2 regions of the Mesorhizobium sp. M0037 genome follow, and region 1 is predicted to be linked to the other one. Evidence: predicted binding sites of a transcription regulator. Region 1 holds the regulator's gene; the other holds the start of a gene.
What was found. The regulator HrcA, encoded in region 1, represses chaperone genes, less so after heat shock. The targets are predictions, from matches to a motif close to GTTAGCACTCNCNNNNNGNGAGTGCTAAC.
Positions count from the first base shown of each region.

Region 2: the regulator HrcA is predicted to act here: its motif matches at 3,848-3,876, upstream of groES (co-chaperone GroES).

Region 1 is NZ_JAMYVB010000006.1:12,858-20,572, forward strand. Features, by position in the region: gene hemW (radical SAM family heme chaperone HemW) at 1-84, opposite strand, end outside; gene rdgB (RdgB/HAM1 family non-canonical purine NTP pyrophosphatase) at 84-731, opposite strand; gene NKJ78_RS11530 (VOC family protein) at 731-1,141, opposite strand; gene rph (ribonuclease PH) at 1,332-2,048, opposite strand; gene hrcA (heat-inducible transcriptional repressor HrcA) at 2,204-3,289, shown strand; gene NKJ78_RS11545 (hypothetical protein) at 3,326-3,526, shown strand; gene NKJ78_RS11550 (PQQ-dependent sugar dehydrogenase) at 3,636-4,985, shown strand; gene NKJ78_RS11555 (hypothetical protein) at 5,010-5,915, opposite strand; gene NKJ78_RS11560 (LysE family translocator) at 6,094-6,711, shown strand; gene cysK (cysteine synthase A) at 6,891-7,715, shown strand, end outside.
Region 2 is NZ_JAMYVB010000011.1:186,997-194,711, forward strand. Features, by position in the region: gene NKJ78_RS18405 (8-amino-7-oxononanoate synthase) at 1-621, shown strand, start outside; gene bioD (dethiobiotin synthase) at 618-1,253, shown strand; gene NKJ78_RS18415 (adenosylmethionine--8-amino-7-oxononanoate transaminase) at 1,253-2,518, shown strand; gene bioZ (3-oxopimeloyl-[acyl-carrier-protein] synthase BioZ) at 2,515-3,498, shown strand; gene groES (co-chaperone GroES) at 3,929-4,225, shown strand; gene groL (chaperonin GroEL) at 4,289-5,953, shown strand; gene hemN (oxygen-independent coproporphyrinogen III oxidase) at 6,520-7,715, opposite strand, start outside.

The DNA.
Region 1 (7,715 bases):
GTTGAAGTCGCAATACGGGCATTTGGCCGCGCAGAACGGCCAATGGATGTAGACCCCGAAGCCCGGGCTGCGGTCCAGCGACATTAAGCTGAGCCTAACCTGGCGCGGGCGAATTTCTGGAAGGCGCGGGCGCGGTGCGACAGCGCCGTCGGCTGACCGGGCTTCCAGCCGTGTTTTTCCTCAGCGCTCATCTCGCCGAACGTCTTGTCGAAACCGTCGGGCAAAAACACCGGGTCGTAGCCGAAGCCCAGTTCGCCGCGCCGCGGCCACACCAGCGTTCCCTCAGCTTCGCCGCGATAATATTCAGCCTCGCCATTGGGGAAGGCCAGGCAGATGACGGCGACGAACCGCCCCTTGCGCTGCGCTGGCTTGGCGGCGCCGACCTCCTGCAAGGCCACTTCGGTGCGCTGCATGGCCATCCCGAAGTCGCGGCTGCCATCGGGAGCTTCGGCCCAATTGGCGGTGTAGACGCCGGGGGCGCCGTCGAGCGCGTCGACGCACAGGCCCGAATCGTCCGACAGCGCCGGCAGGCCGGTCGCCTTAGCCGCGGCGAAGGCCTTGATGTAGGCGTTTTCCTCGAAGGTGGTGCCGGTCTCCTCCGGTTCCGGCAGGCCGTAGTCCTTGGCCGACTTCGCCTCGAAGCCGAACGGACCCATCAAATCGGCGAATTCGCGCAGCTTGCCTTCATTGTGGCTGGCAACGACGATCTTCTTTCCATCGAGAGAATGCATCAAAGGCCCCAGATCCTTGGCTCGGCGAATTCGATCGAATTGCCCGAGGGGTCGCGTATGTAGATCGAGCGCCCGCCCTGCGGCCATTCGAATTCGCTTTCGATGGCGATGTTTTTCGCCTCAAGTTGCGCCTTCCACTGTGCGAGTTCATCCGCACTTGCGGCAAAGCAGAGATGGCCCTCGCCGACCGTGCCATGTGGCGGCACTTTCAGCCGCGCATCGGGCGCCGGCGGGATTCTGGTGGCTTCGGCATTGAAGACCAGCAGCACGCCCGGGCCGCAGCGGAAGAAGAGATGGCGGCCGTCGACCTTGCCGAGGAGAGGGAGGCCGAGGACATCGGAGTAGAAGGTCTCGGCAGCCGGCAAATCAGTGACGTAAAGTGCCGATTCCAGAATCGCGGAGGGAGTCACGAGGCACCCCCCTCTGCCCTGCCGGGCATCTCCCCCGCAAGGGGGGAGATTGGCAGTTCCGCTGGCGGCGTCTCAACGTTGATGGTTGGCGAAAACGGTAGCGACCTCTGATCTCCCCCCTTGCGGGGGAGATGGCCGGCAGGCCAGAGGGGGGTGTGAAGGATCGCCGACGTCATCACGTTAAATTCAATCAGGCCACAGCCATCTGCTGCAAGCTCACCAGCCGCTGAATGCCCTTCTTTGCCAGGCCCATCAGCTCCGCGAACTGCCCTTCCGAGAACGGCTCGCCCTCGGCGGTGCCCTGGATCTCGACGATGCCGCCCTTGCCGGTCATGACGAAATTGGCGTCGGTGCCGGCAGATGAATCCTCGATATAGTCGAGGTCGATGACCGGCTGGCCGTCATGGATGCCGCAGGAAATTGCCGCGACATGGTCCTTCAGTACCTTGGCAACACTGGCCATCTGCCGCGCTTCCATCCAGCGCAGGCAATCGTAGAGCGCCACCCAGCCGCCGGTGATCGAGGCCGTGCGGGTGCCGCCATCGGCCTGGATGACGTCGCAGTCGACGGTGATCTGCTGTTCGCCCAGTGCCTGCAGGTCGACAACGGCGCGCAAGGAGCGGCCGATCAGCCGCTGGATTTCCAGCGTGCGGCCGCCTTGCTTGCCGGCCGAGGCTTCACGGCGCATGCGCTCGCCGGTCGAACGCGGCAGCATGCCGTATTCCGCCGTCACCCAGCCCTTGCCGGAATTGCGCATCCAGCCTGGCACCTTTTCCTCCAGGCTTGCCGTACACAACACATGCGTGTCGCCGAATTTCACCAGGCACGAGCCTTCGGCGTGTTTGGAGACGCCGCGCTCGAACGAGATGGCGCGCATTTCGTCGGCTTGGCGTTTAGAAGGGCGCATCGAGGCCTCTTTCTGTTCTTTTACGGTTGCGTCGGCGGCTTGTAGACGCATGCAGCCCATGGCGCAAAGGAAAAGGCCGGGCGATCTGGCACAGACGCCGGGTTGCGCGGGGGCGATGGAAGTCTATATCCTTGAGCCGGAGGTTTTTGGCTCGAATGACCAAGGCAGTCACCGAACCCAGTCTGCTGGCGCCCGCGCTGCAATCGCTCGACATGCGTTCGCGCGACATTTTTAGGCGCATCGTCGAATCCTATCTGAAGGACGGTGAGCCTGTGGGATCGCGCAGCCTGTCGCGCATCCTGCCGTCGTCGCTGTCGCCGGCCACCATCCGCAACGTGATGAGCGACCTCGAGCATCTCGGCCTGATCTATGCCCCGCACATCTCGGCCGGGCGCCTGCCGACCCAGACCGGCCTGCGCTTCTTCGTCGATGCCTTCATGGAGCTTGGCGATCTCTCCGACGAGGAACGCCGGGTCATCGAGGCGCAGGTGCGCGCCTCCGGCTCGGGCGCGACGCTGGAACACATGCTGACCGAGGCCAGCCAGATGCTGTCGGGCATGTCGCGCGGCGCCGGCCTAGTGCTCGCCACCAAGAACGAGGTGGCGCTGAAGCACATCGAGTTCATCCAGCTCGAGCCGACCAAGGCGCTGGCGGTGATGGTGTCGCAGAATGGCGATGTCGAGAACCGCGTCGTCGACCTGCCGGCCGGCATCACCGTCTCGCAGCTGCACGAGGCCTCCAACTTCCTCAACGCCCATATCAGGGGCCGCACGCTCGCCGAGGCGCGCATCGAGATCGCCCGCATCAAGGACGAGACCAGGGCAGCGCTGGACACGCTGTCGCAGGATCTGGTCGAGAAAGGCCTGGCGGTGTGGGCCGGCGCCGATAGCGGCCTGCCGGCGCGCCTTATCGTGCGCGGCCGCGCCAATTTGCTCGAAAACGTCACCGCCCAGGCCGATATCGAATTGCTGCGCCACCTGTTCGAGGATCTGGAGACGCAGGACGGGCTGATCCAGCTGCTCGACCTCGCCGAGGACGGCCCCGGCGTGCGGATCTTCATCGGCTCGGAAAACAAGCTGTTCTCGCTCTCCGGCTCGTCGCTGGTCGTGGCGCCTTACCGCGACAAGGACGCCCGCGTCGTCGGCGCGCTCGGCGTCATCGGCCCGACCAGGCTGAATTATGCCCGCATCGTGCCTATGGTCGACTACACTGCGCAATTGATTACCCGGATGTTAAGATAATTCCGAAGCCGGGATCACCGTAAAGGAGGGCGCAGAATGGCGCTTGAATCGTTCAAGGCCCAGATCAGCATGCTGCTCGAAGAAATGGTCAACCAGCCGGAGGACGAGCACGAAATCCAGGAGCAGCTGCGCGAAAAACTGCGCGAAATGCGCGCCATGGGCTTGCCGCTGCCGGAAGATCTCGTCGCATTGGAAAAGCGTCTCGACGACGATCTCGACGTCGAAGAGGAAAGTTGAGCGGTTCTCTCGTCGAATCTGCGCGCGCGCACGCTTCTCTTTTGCGGCGGCCGCACAATATCTCCCTTGTGCATGGCGCGCCGACCGGCGCGAGTTCGAGGAGAACAGCATGATCCGGATTGCCGGCTTGGCAGGCCTTGCCCTGCTTCTGGCCACCAGCGCCTTCGCCCAGGAGGCCGATCAACCGCTGCTGACCGGCAAAGACGCTTTCGGCGACTGGACGGCCGACAAGCCAGGTGTGCGCCGGCTGATCAAGCCGGATGATCTGCAAAAGCCCAACATCACCGAATCCGCCTCCAACAGCGCCGGCCTTGGCGATCGGCCCGAGGGCGCGAAGCCCGTCCTGCTGCCTGGGTTTTCGGCCGAACTGGTTGCTTCCGGCATTTCCAATCCGCGGGTCGTGCGCGTGGCGCCGAACGGCGACCTGTTCGTCGCCGACAGTGACGCCAACCAGATCCGCGTCTATCGGCTGGCCAAGGGTAGCGCGAAGCCGGCCGAAGAGGGCATTTTTGCCGACAATCTCAACCAGCCCTATGGCATCGCCTTCTACCCGCCTGGCGACAAGCCGCAATGGGTCTACGTCGCCAACAATGACAGCGTGGTCCGCTACGCCTATCGCGACGGCGACCTTAAAGCCTCCGGCGAACCGGAGACGATTGTCTCCGACATCCCTACCGGCGGCCACTGGACCCGCGATATCGCCTTCTCGCCGGACGGGAAGACGCTGTATCTCTCGGTCGGCTCCGGATCTAACGTCGCGGAGGGCATGGGGAAGGCACCGAATAGCGGCGTTGACGCCTGGGCAAAATCACAGCCACTCGGCGCCACCTGGGGTTCCGAGGATGGCCGTGCCGACGTGCTGGCCTTCGGCCCCGACGGCAAGAATGGCCGCATCCTCGCTACCGGCCTGCGCAATTGTTCGGGCATGACCGTGCAGCCGGCGACCGGCGCGGTGTGGTGTGTCGTCAACGAGCGCGACGGTCTCGGCGACGATGTGCCGTTCGAATATGCCACCTCCGTCAAGGACGGCGCCTTCTATGGCTGGCCCTGGTATTATATCGGCGCCAACGAGGACCCGCGTCACGAGGGCGCGCGCCCAGACCTCGCCGGCTCGGTCACCGTGCCCGACGTGCTGATGCAGGCGCATTCGGCGCCGCTCAACATCGCGTTCTATGACGGCGGCAATTTCCCGGCAGAGTACAAGGGTGACGCCTTCGTCGCCCTGCACGGCTCCTGGAACCGTGGTATGAGGACCGGCTACAAGGTGGTGCGGCTGAGATTCAGCGACGGCAAGCCGACCGGCGAGTACCAGGATTTCATCACCGGCTTCGTCCTCTCCGACGACGCCGTCTGGGGCCGGCCGGTCGGCGTCGCGGTGGCCAGGGACGGTGCGCTTATCGTAACCGAGGATGGCAACGGCACCATCTGGCGCATCACCCATGTCGATGGCCCATCCTGAGCCGGCGAACAGCGCAATCCGGCCCTAATGCACGTCCCGATGGATCACCTTGGGATAGGTATGGATCACCTCGGCCGATGAGACGCGGTCATCGAAACCGGTATCCCTGAGATTGAAGAGGCCGACCGAGCCGAAGGACTTCTTCGCCCCTTGCGCGAAGCGGCCGTCGCTGAAATCGTGTTCGTAAAGCGTCACCGTGACGTGGCCGGCATTGAGCTTCGGCACGTAAACACTGCTGATGGTGTCGTTGGCGACGCCAAGCTGGTTGACGTTGAAGCGATAGAGGTCCTGCACCAGGCGCCGGGCCGCATTGCCATTGATCATCCAGTATTCGCGGCGCGAAGCGCGGTTCGGGTCGATGAGTTTGAGCGGCGCCTTGCGGCCAAGCCCGAGCCAGTGCTCGAACACCATCACATTGGCGCCCCAGGGATAGGGATAGTTGGACTTGTCGATGATGCGTGGCGGGCCATCCTCGGCAATCTCGGCGGTATCGACATAGTCCAGCCATTGCAGCTGGAACGACGCTTCCACGTTGAGGTCGGTGTTGCGCGGATCGGCAGCGATGATGCGCCAGTCGGAGACCGGCGGATATTTGGTGTCGAGGTCGATGTAGAATTCGCCTTTGGCGGTGTCGTCGGGGTCTATCTTTTGCGGTCCGTCACGCTCGATCGCCACCAGTCGCACCTTGAACCGGTTGTTGACGACCAGCGGATAGATCATCGGACGAATGGGGTGAGCGCCAGGGTCCCGGCTGTCGGTAAAATATCCAGTCTGCGGAACGACATCGCTATCGCCCTTGTCGAACAGGCTGAAAGCCTGACGCCCCTCGAACCACAGATAACATTCCAGCTCGTGGACGTGACCGCGTGCTTCGGAATAGTTGTTGGGCATCCACTTCATGAGCTGGATGTGAAGTCTTTTGGCTAACATGGGTGCTCCTGCCGTTCGGAGCCATGCGAGATAGCCGACCGCCTTCGGGGCGTAAGTGAACCATCTCTCGCTTTCAGGCGATGATGACCGGCTTTCATGTCCTGGTTGGCGCAATCGAATCCGTTTTGCCGTTGCAGGCTTTCATGGCATCAGAGTCGTTTCACGAGGTGCGACCGTCATGACCCTCACCGGCTTCCTTGCCTATAGTGCTGCGCTGGGCATCGCCGCCGCCATTCCCGGCCCCGGCGTCACCGCGCTTGTGGCGCGGGCGCTCGGATCCGGCTTCCGCTCATCGCTGGCGATGTCGTTCGGCCTGATGCTCGGCGACCTCATTTATCTCACCGCAGTGGTGCTCGGCCTTGCCTTTGTCGCGCAAAGCTTCGGCATGGTGTTTCTCGCCATCAAATGGCTGGGCGTCTCCTATCTCGCCTTCCTCGGCTGGCGTTTCTGGACGGCCGGGATCACGCCCGAGACTGTCGAGGCCAGGAAAGGCAAGGGCGGCCTGGTATCGAGCTTCCTTGCCGGCCTCACCGTCACGCTGGGCAACCCGAAAACGATGATCTTCTACCTCGCCATCACGCCGACCATCGTCGACCTGAAGACCATCACGCTCGCCGACTACGGCATCCTGGTCGCGCTCACCGTTATCGTGCTCTTTGTGGTGCTGGTGCCCTATCTTGCGCTGGCCGCCAAGGCGCGCTGGTTCCTGAAATCGCCACGCGCGCTGAAGGCGCTGAACCGCACCGCCGCCGGCTTCATGGTGGGCGCGGCCGCTGCCATTGCCGCACGTCAGTAGATCGGTTCAGGCCCATCCATTCCGCCGATCGGTCCATCCTGAAAATGCGGCTTGAGGAGACAAGCGTTTTCAGCAAGCGGCCCACTCGATATTTTCGGCCGGCAGCCTATCTTGCGCGGACGAAAGCCTTATTCTGTCCGCCGACGCCAATTGCCTGATCTGATTTGGGAGCGAAACCAATGAACAAGCCTTCCGCGCGCGTGCCCGGCCGCGGCCGTGTCTACAACTCGATCACCGAGACGATCGGCGACACGCCGCTGGTGCGGCTCGACAAGTTCGCCAAGGAGAAGGGCGTCGTTGCCAACCTTCTTGCCAAGCTCGAATTCTTCAATCCGATCGCCTCGGTCAAGGACCGCATCGGCGTTTCCATGATCGAGGCGCTGGAAGCGTCGGGCCGGATCAAACCCGGCAAGACGACGCTGATCGAGCCGACCTCGGGGAATACCGGCATCGCGCTCGCCTTCGCCGCCGCCGCCAAGGGCTACAAGCTGATCCTGACCATGCCCGAAACCATGTCGGTGGAGCGCCGCAAGATGCTGGCGCTGCTCGGCGCCGAACTGGTGCTGACGGAAGGGCCGAAAGGCATGAAGGGCGCCATCGCCAAGGCTGACGAACTGGCCGCCACCCTGCCTGACGCCGTCATCCCGCAGCAGTTCGAAAACCCGGCCAATCCGGAGATCCACCGCCGCACCACCGCCGAGGAGATCTGGAACGACACCGATGGCGGGGTCGACATCTTCGTCGCCGGCATCGGTACCGGCGGCACGATCACCGGCGTCGGCCAGGTGCTGAAGCAACGCAAGCCCTCGGTGCATGTCGTCGCCGTCGAGCCGGAGGCCTCGCCGGTGCTGTCGGGCGGCCAGCCCGGCCCGCACAAGATCCAGGGCATCGGCGCCGGCTTTGCGCCCAAGATCCTCGACACCTCGATCTATGACGAGATCGTCAAGGTCTCCAACGAGGATTCGGTCGCCAACGCCCGCCTCGTCGCCCGCCTTGAAGGCGTG
Region 2 (7,715 bases), on a different contig from region 1:
TGCGCGCCTTTGGAGAGCCTGGTCGCGCTTGCCGATCGGCACGGCGCATTCATCGTCATTGATGAGGCGCATGCCACCGGCGTCTGGGGACCGGACGGCCGGGGGCTCGCCGCCGCTTTCGAGGGCCGCGACAACATCATAGTGCTCCACACCTGCGGCAAGGCGCTCGGCGCATCTGGTGGGCTCGTGACCGGGCCGAGGGCACTGTGCGAATATCTGATCAACCGTTGCCGGCCATTCATCTACGCGACCGCGCCATCGCCACTGATGGCGGTCGTGGCGCGCGAGGCACTCGCAATGCTGGCCGACGAGCCTATGCGGCGTGTTCAGCTGCATGAACGCGTCGCCAGCGCCGGCCGGTTGGTCAATCGCTGGGGTGTGACACCAAGTGGCTCTCAGATCCAGCCCTTAGTAATCGGCGATGTCAGGCGCACCATGGCAGTGGCGGCGCGCCTGCAGGCCCGCGGCTTCGACATACGCGGCGTTCGTCCTCCGACCGTGCCCGAGGGCACGTCGCGGCTGCGCATCTCACTGACGCTCAATATTGGCGAAGCCGACATTTCCGCCATGGTCGAGGCGCTGGTCGAGGTGTTGGCCCAAACATCACCGGAGGCGATATGACCCAACGCATTGTCATCACCGGAACGGATACCGGAGTTGGCAAGACCGTGTTTGCGGCTGGGCTCGCCGGTTTGCTGGACGGCTTTTACTGGAAACCGGTGCAATCGGGCCTCGACGGCGAGACCGACAGCGAGGTGGTCGCGCGGCTTGCCGGCTTGCCCTCAGAGCGCGTGCTGCCGGAAGCCTACCGCTTGCGGAGCCCGCTGTCGCCGCATCGTTCGGCCGAGATCGACGGCGTGGCGATCAAGGCTGCCGATCTTGCTTTTCCCGTCCTACCGACGCCGCTCGTCATCGAAGGCTCCGGCGGCCTGATGGTGCCGCTCAACCGGCGCACAAGGTTCATCGACATCTTCGCTGAATGGCGGCTGCCCGTTATTCTGTGCGCCCGCACCACGCTCGGCACCATCAACCACACCTTGCTCTCGGTCGAGGCGCTCCGCGCCCGCTCCATCCCGTTGGCGGGCATCGCTTTCATCGGCGATGAGATGGCCGATACGCAACGGACCATCGTGGAATTCAGCGGTGCGCCGCAGCTCGGCAGGCTGCCGCACCTGGATGTGCTGACGGGCAAAACACTGAGGGACGCAATGGTTGCCGGCTTCGCCTTCGCCTCGATTGCTGGAGGTGACTGATGTCGCAGTCTCATGTGTGGCATCCCTTCACCCAGCACGCGCTCGAGCCTGCGATCCCAGAAATCGTCCTGACTGAGGGCGCCTATCTCCACAGGGCCGACGGCGCCCGCATCCTGGACGCCATCTCCTCCTGGTGGGTCGTCACACATGGCCATCGTCATCCCCGGATCATGAAGGCAATCGAGACAACCGCGTCGAGCCTCGACCAGATTATCTTTGCGGGCTTCACGCACGAGCCGGCAGAGCGCTTGGCCAAGGCGCTTGTCGGCCTCGCTCCCGCTGGACTCGACTGGGTGTTCTATTCCGACAGTGGCTCGACCTCAGTCGAAGTCGCGCTGAAGATGGCGCTCGGTTATTTCCGCAACATCGGCGCGCCGCGCTCGCGCATCGTCGTCATGGAGCACAGCTATCATGGTGACACGATCGGAACGATGAGCGTCGGTGCGCGTGGCGTGTTCAACGCCGCCTACGAACCCTTGCTGTTCGAGGTCGACATCATCCCCTTTCCGGCCGCGGGGCACGAGCAGGAGACGCTGGATCGTTTCCAGGCTGTGACCCGCGATCGACGAGCCGCAGCCTTGATCGTTGAGCCGCTGGTGCTGGGCGCCGGCGGCATGCTGATGTATCCAGCATCGGTTCTGGCCGAATTGAAGAAGATCACTGAGGCCTCCGGCACGCTGCTGATCGCCGACGAGGTGATGACCGGCTGGGGACGCACCGGAACCATGTTCGCCTGCGAGCAGGCATCGATTTCTCCAGATATCCTGTGCACCTCCAAAGGCTTGACCGGCGGCACCATCCCGCTGGCCGTAACGCTTGTCACCGATGCCATCTTCCGGGCGCACTATTCCGAGGACCGGAAGAAGACGTTTTTCCATTCGAGCTCCTACACCGCCAATCCGATTGCCTGTGCGGCAGCACTCGCCAATGTCGAGATCTGGCGCGACGAGCCAGTGGCCGAGCGGATCACGGCCTTGAGCGTGATGCAGGCCGTCGGGCTGCAACGCTTTCGGGACAATCCATATTTTGCCGGCTGTCGAGCCACGGGAACGATCGCGGCGCTCGACCTGCGAACCGGTTCCGCAGGTTATCTCGCCGAGATTGGTCCGAAGCTGCGCGCTTTCTTCCTCGAGCGCGGCCTGCTTGTGCGCCCGCTCGGCAATGTCCTCTACCTTCTGCCACCCTATTGCATCGCAGACGACGAGCTCGAACGAGTCTATGACGCCATCGAGGAGGCCGGGGAACGCTTCGGGTCCAGGCCATGAGCAAGTCGTCGCGCATTCTCGGACTTGGCCATCACGTGCCTGGGCGCAAGGTGGCCAATGCCGAGATCGAGAGCAATCTCGGCCTCGAGCCGGGCTGGATCGAAAGGCGTACCGGAATCCGTTCGCGCTTCTGGGCAACGGACGAAGACACGCTGTCGGGTCTTGCCACCCGGGCTGGCGACATGGCGCTGGTGAACGCCGGTATTGCGCGCCACGACATCGGTCTGCTGTTGCTTGCCACCTCGACGCCCGACCATCTTCTGCCGCCCAGCGCGCCGCTGGTCGCACACAAGCTTGGCCTTGGCCGCGCAGGCGCGGTCGATCTGACCGGCGCCTGCGCTGGCTTCATCTATGCGCTCATGTTTGCGGACGGGTTCACCCGCCTGCATGGCAAACCAGCGCTGGTCATCGCCGCCAACATTCTCAGCCGCCGCATCAATCCAGCCGAGCGCGCGAGCTCAGTCTTGTTCGCCGATGCCGCCGGCGCCCTGGTGATCGGTCAGTGCGATGATGCTGATCGGGGCATTCTCGGTGCCTCGGTGGCTTCGGACGGCTCGCGCTACGGGCTGATCCAGATTCCCGCAGGAGGAAGCAACACGCCGTTCCATGGCGACCTCGACCTCGGGCAGACCCGGATGACGATGACCGACGGGCCCGAAATATTCGCAAAGGCCGTCGAGATGATGACCGATTGCTCGACAACCGCGCTAGCCGCTGCGGGAGTGCGGCCACACAATGTCGGCCGGTTTGTGCCGCATCAGGCCAATACTCGGATTTTCGGCGCGGTCGGAAGAAACCTCGGCATTGCTGACCAAGCAATTGTCAAGACGATTGCCGAATACGGCAACTCTTCGGCCGCGACGGTCCCGCTGTCGCTCTCGCTCGCCAACCAGATGAAGCCATTCCAGCCAGGAGAGAAAATCCTTCTGGCGGCGGCCGGTGCGGGTCTCAGCGGCGGCGCTCTCGTGGTTGGAATCTAGTCGGCCGGCTCACGCGCGCAGGACTGGTCATGAATGGCAATAGGTGCAACAGAACCAATGCCAAAATGGCCTTCTGAAGCTCGACATGACCAAGCTGACGCAGCACGACCCGTGCGAGCCTCTGGATGAGTTCAAATGCAACACCCGTTGCACCAACCGTACCATCTGAATAAAGCTCAATTACAAAGGGTGAGCCGCCCCACATATGTCGGATACCCGACATTGTTCACATAAAAGGCTCGATGCTTACACGCTCTTTTCTGGCTGCTCTTTGCTGTCTTCTCTTTTCTCTTTGCTCTTTGCTCTTCCGTCTTGACTAGCAGGAGCCTGCGGCTTATCTCATTGCCCCGTTAGCACTCGCTTCGGCTGAGTGCTAGGCATGCTCCGGCAACGGAGCACCGTTCAACATCCGCACCAAGGAAATCCAAAAATGGCAAAGTCGAATTTCCGGCCGCTGCATGACCGCGTGGTCGTACGCCGGGTCGAATCCGAATCCAAGACCGCCGGCGGGATCATCATCCCGGATACGGCGAAGGAAAAGCCGCAGGAAGGCGAGATCATCGCCGTCGGTTCAGGTGCTCGCGACGAAGCCGGCAAGCTGGTCCCGCTGGACGTCAAGGCCGGCGACCGCATCCTGTTCGGCAAGTGGTCGGGCACCGAAGTCAAGCTCAATGGCGAAGACCTTCTGATCATGAAGGAATCCGACATTATGGGCATCATCGGCTGATTATCGGCCTCACCGTCAACTGAATTTCGGGCTTGATCGCAAGCCCCTGCCAGGAGCTAAAAAATGGCTGCTAAAGACGTAAAATTCTCCCGCGATGCCCGCGAGCGCATGCTTCACGGCATCAACATCCTCGCCGACGCGGTGAAGGTCACGCTCGGTCCCAAGGGCCGCAACGTCGTCATCGACAAGTCGTTCGGCGCACCGCGCATCACCAAGGACGGCGTCACCGTCGCCAAGGAAATCGAACTTTCCGACAAGTTCGAAAACATGGGCGCGCAGATGATCCGCGAAGTTGCTTCGAAGACCAACGACATCGCCGGTGATGGCACCACGACCGCGACCGTTCTGGCGCAGTCGATCGTCCAGGAAGGTAACAAGGCCGTTGCCGCCGGCATGAACCCGATGGACCTGAAGCGCGGCATCGACCTGGCCGTGACCGAAGTCGTCGCGGCTCTCGGCAACGCTGCCAAGAAGATCAAGACCTCCGAGGAAGTTGCCCAGGTCGGCACGATCGCCGGCAATGGCGACGAGTCGGTCGGCAAGATGATCGCCGAAGCGATGCAGAAGGTCGGCAATGAAGGTGTCATCACGGTTGAAGAAGCCAAGACCGCCGAGACCGAGCTGGAAGTCGTCGAAGGCATGCAGTTCGACCGCGGCTATCTCTCGCCCTACTTCGTCACCAACGCCGACAAGATGGTTGCCGAGCTCGAGGACGTCTACATCCTCCTGCATGAGAAGAAGCTGTCCAACCTCCAGGCCATGCTGCCGGTTCTCGAAGCCGTCGTGCAGACCTCCAAGCCGCTGCTCATCATCTCGGAAGACGTCGAAGGCGAGGCTCTGGCCACGCTGGTCGTCAACAAGCTGCGTGGCGGCCTGAAGATCGCCGCCGTCAAGGCGCCCGGCTTCGGTGATCGCCGCAAGGCCATGCTGGAAGACATCGCCATCCTCACCGGTGGCCAGGTCATCTCGGAAGACCTCGGCATCAAGCTCGAGAACGTCGGCCTCAACATGCTCGGCCGCGCCAAGAAGGTGTCGATCTCCAAGGAGAACACCACCATTGTCGACGGCGCCGGCAAGAAGGACGAGATCCAGGGCCGCGTTGCCCAGATCAAGCAGCAGATCGAAGAGACCACGTCGGACTACGACAAGGAGAAGCTGCAGGAACGTCTGGCGAAGCTCGCCGGCGGCGTTGCGGTGATCCGTGTCGGCGGCGCGACGGAAGTCGAAGTCAAGGAAAAGAAGGACCGCGTCGATGACGCCCTCAACGCGACCCGCGCGGCCGTGGAAGAAGGCATCGTTGCAGGCGGCGGCGTCGCACTGCTGCGCGCTTCGGCCAACATCAAGGTCACCGGCGTCAATGCCGACCAGGCTGCCGGCATCAACATCGTTCGTCGTGCACTGCAGGCTCCGGCCCGTCAGATCGCTTCGAACGCAGGTGCTGAAGCTTCGATCGTCGCCGGCAAGATCCTCGACAACAAGGGCGCGACCTACGGCTACAACGCCCAGACCGGCGAGTATGGCGACATGATCGCCATGGGCATCGTCGACCCGGTCAAGGTCGTTCGCACCGCTCTCCAGGACGCGGCTTCGGTCGCCGGCCTGCTCGTCACCACCGAAGCCATGATCGCGGAGGCTCCCAAGAAGGAGTCGGCTGGCGGCGGCATGCCTGGTGGTATGCCCGGCGGTGGCATGGGCGGCATGGGCGGGATGGGCGGTATGGATTTTTAATCCAGGCCCTATCACTTACAGCGGACAGGGCGGCAGCAATGCCGCCCTGTCCTTGTGTGCCGAACATGATCGACACCTGGGAGGTGCAGTCCCAGAGGATCTCGTTCGAACCTTACGCACCAACGCAATAGGAGGAAAAACGCTCGGCCGATTTGGAGTTGAAGGATTTCGCTCAGCAGCGGAACAGTTGGGTAGGAACCAGGACAAGAGGTGGCCTCGACCTACAAATTTGCTGGCCTTCAGCGGTATGGATGTCTCTGAGGCGTCATCTGAGGAGGACGAGAAACGAGGCGATCCCTGCCGACACCATGCTCGACCACGCGGCCCTTTCAGGCCAATAGCGGTCATGCAGCGTCAGCCATAGCAGCGCCAGGCCAGTCTCCGATCTTGCCCTCGCGATAGTCGAGTCAAGATTTTGGCGCCCACGCCGCCGCAAATCCTGCGGCCGAGTGCCGATTGTGACGCAACCCAGCACCACAGGATGGGCGGCTCGTTCTCTCGGGCAAAAGATACTCCCTGTGTTAGCTCCCGCGTTGTGTGCTTGCCCTCACTTGGGGGGGTATACATCAGGCCCTGTTTATCGAGAAAGCATCGAATGCGGCAGCGACAGCGCGAATCCCAAAGCGATGCTCCCGCCGTACGCGGACAGAACCGTTTTCGCAGTCCACAATTCCGTCCTCGGCCAGCATCGCCAAGCGCTCAGCTGAATCGAGAAGACGGATCGGATCAGATCCGTGGGCGGCACAGATTGCCGGCACGTCAGCCTCGAAATGGCACATTAATCGCTCGATGATTGCGGCTCGCACGCGGTCGTCGTCTGTGAGGCGATGGCCCTTCGATGTCGCCAGTCGGCCAGCTGCGATGTGCTGGATGTAGAAATCCCGTGTAACTTCGTTTTGGACGTACCCTTCGCCCATGCGGCCGATCGCGGACGCGCCGAACCCCATCAGAGTTCTGCAGGTGTCGGCCGAGTAGCCCAACGAGTTACGTCGCAGGCGACCTGTTTCCTGTGCCAGCGCGAGCTCGTCCTGCGGCAAGGCGAAATGGTCGAGCCCAATCTCTCGGTAGCCGGCGGCAATCAGCGTCACGGCGACAGCCGCATACTGTTCAGCGCGGGCAGCGCTGTCGGGAAGAAATTCCGCATCGATGAGGCGCTGATTCTTTATTTGTGATGGGATGTGCGAGTAGCCGAACAAGGCAAGCCGGTCGGGGCGCATGGCGACCGCCGCTCTCGCCGTCTCGACGCACGACTCCACCGTTTGACGCGGCAGGCCGTAGATGAGGTCAAAGTTGATCCGGTTTACTCCATGCCGGCGCAGCATTTCCACGGCAGCCGATGTCTGGGCCTCGCTCTGGATTCGGTTGACCGCTTTTTGAACAATGGGATCGAAGCTCTGTACGCCCAGGCTCGCGCGGTTCACGCCGGCCGCTCCCAAGGCTTCCGCCATCTCGGGCGTGAGCGTGCGTGGATCGATCTCGATGGCGACCGTAGCTGTTTTCGAGATGGCGAAGCGGCGTCGCAGGAACTCCATCAAAGCGAGGAACTCGGCGGGTCCGATGAGAGACGGCGTTCCGCCGCCGAAATGTATGTCGCTCACGGGCAGCCTCTGCGGCACTCGCTCCGAAACCAGACGGATCTCGTCACGCAGCGCCGCCAGATAGTTGAGGATGGGCGCATCATGGCGGGTGATGGTTGTGGGGAAGCCGCAATACCAGCACGCTGATCGGCAGAACGGAACGTGCAGATAGAGTGACACCGGAT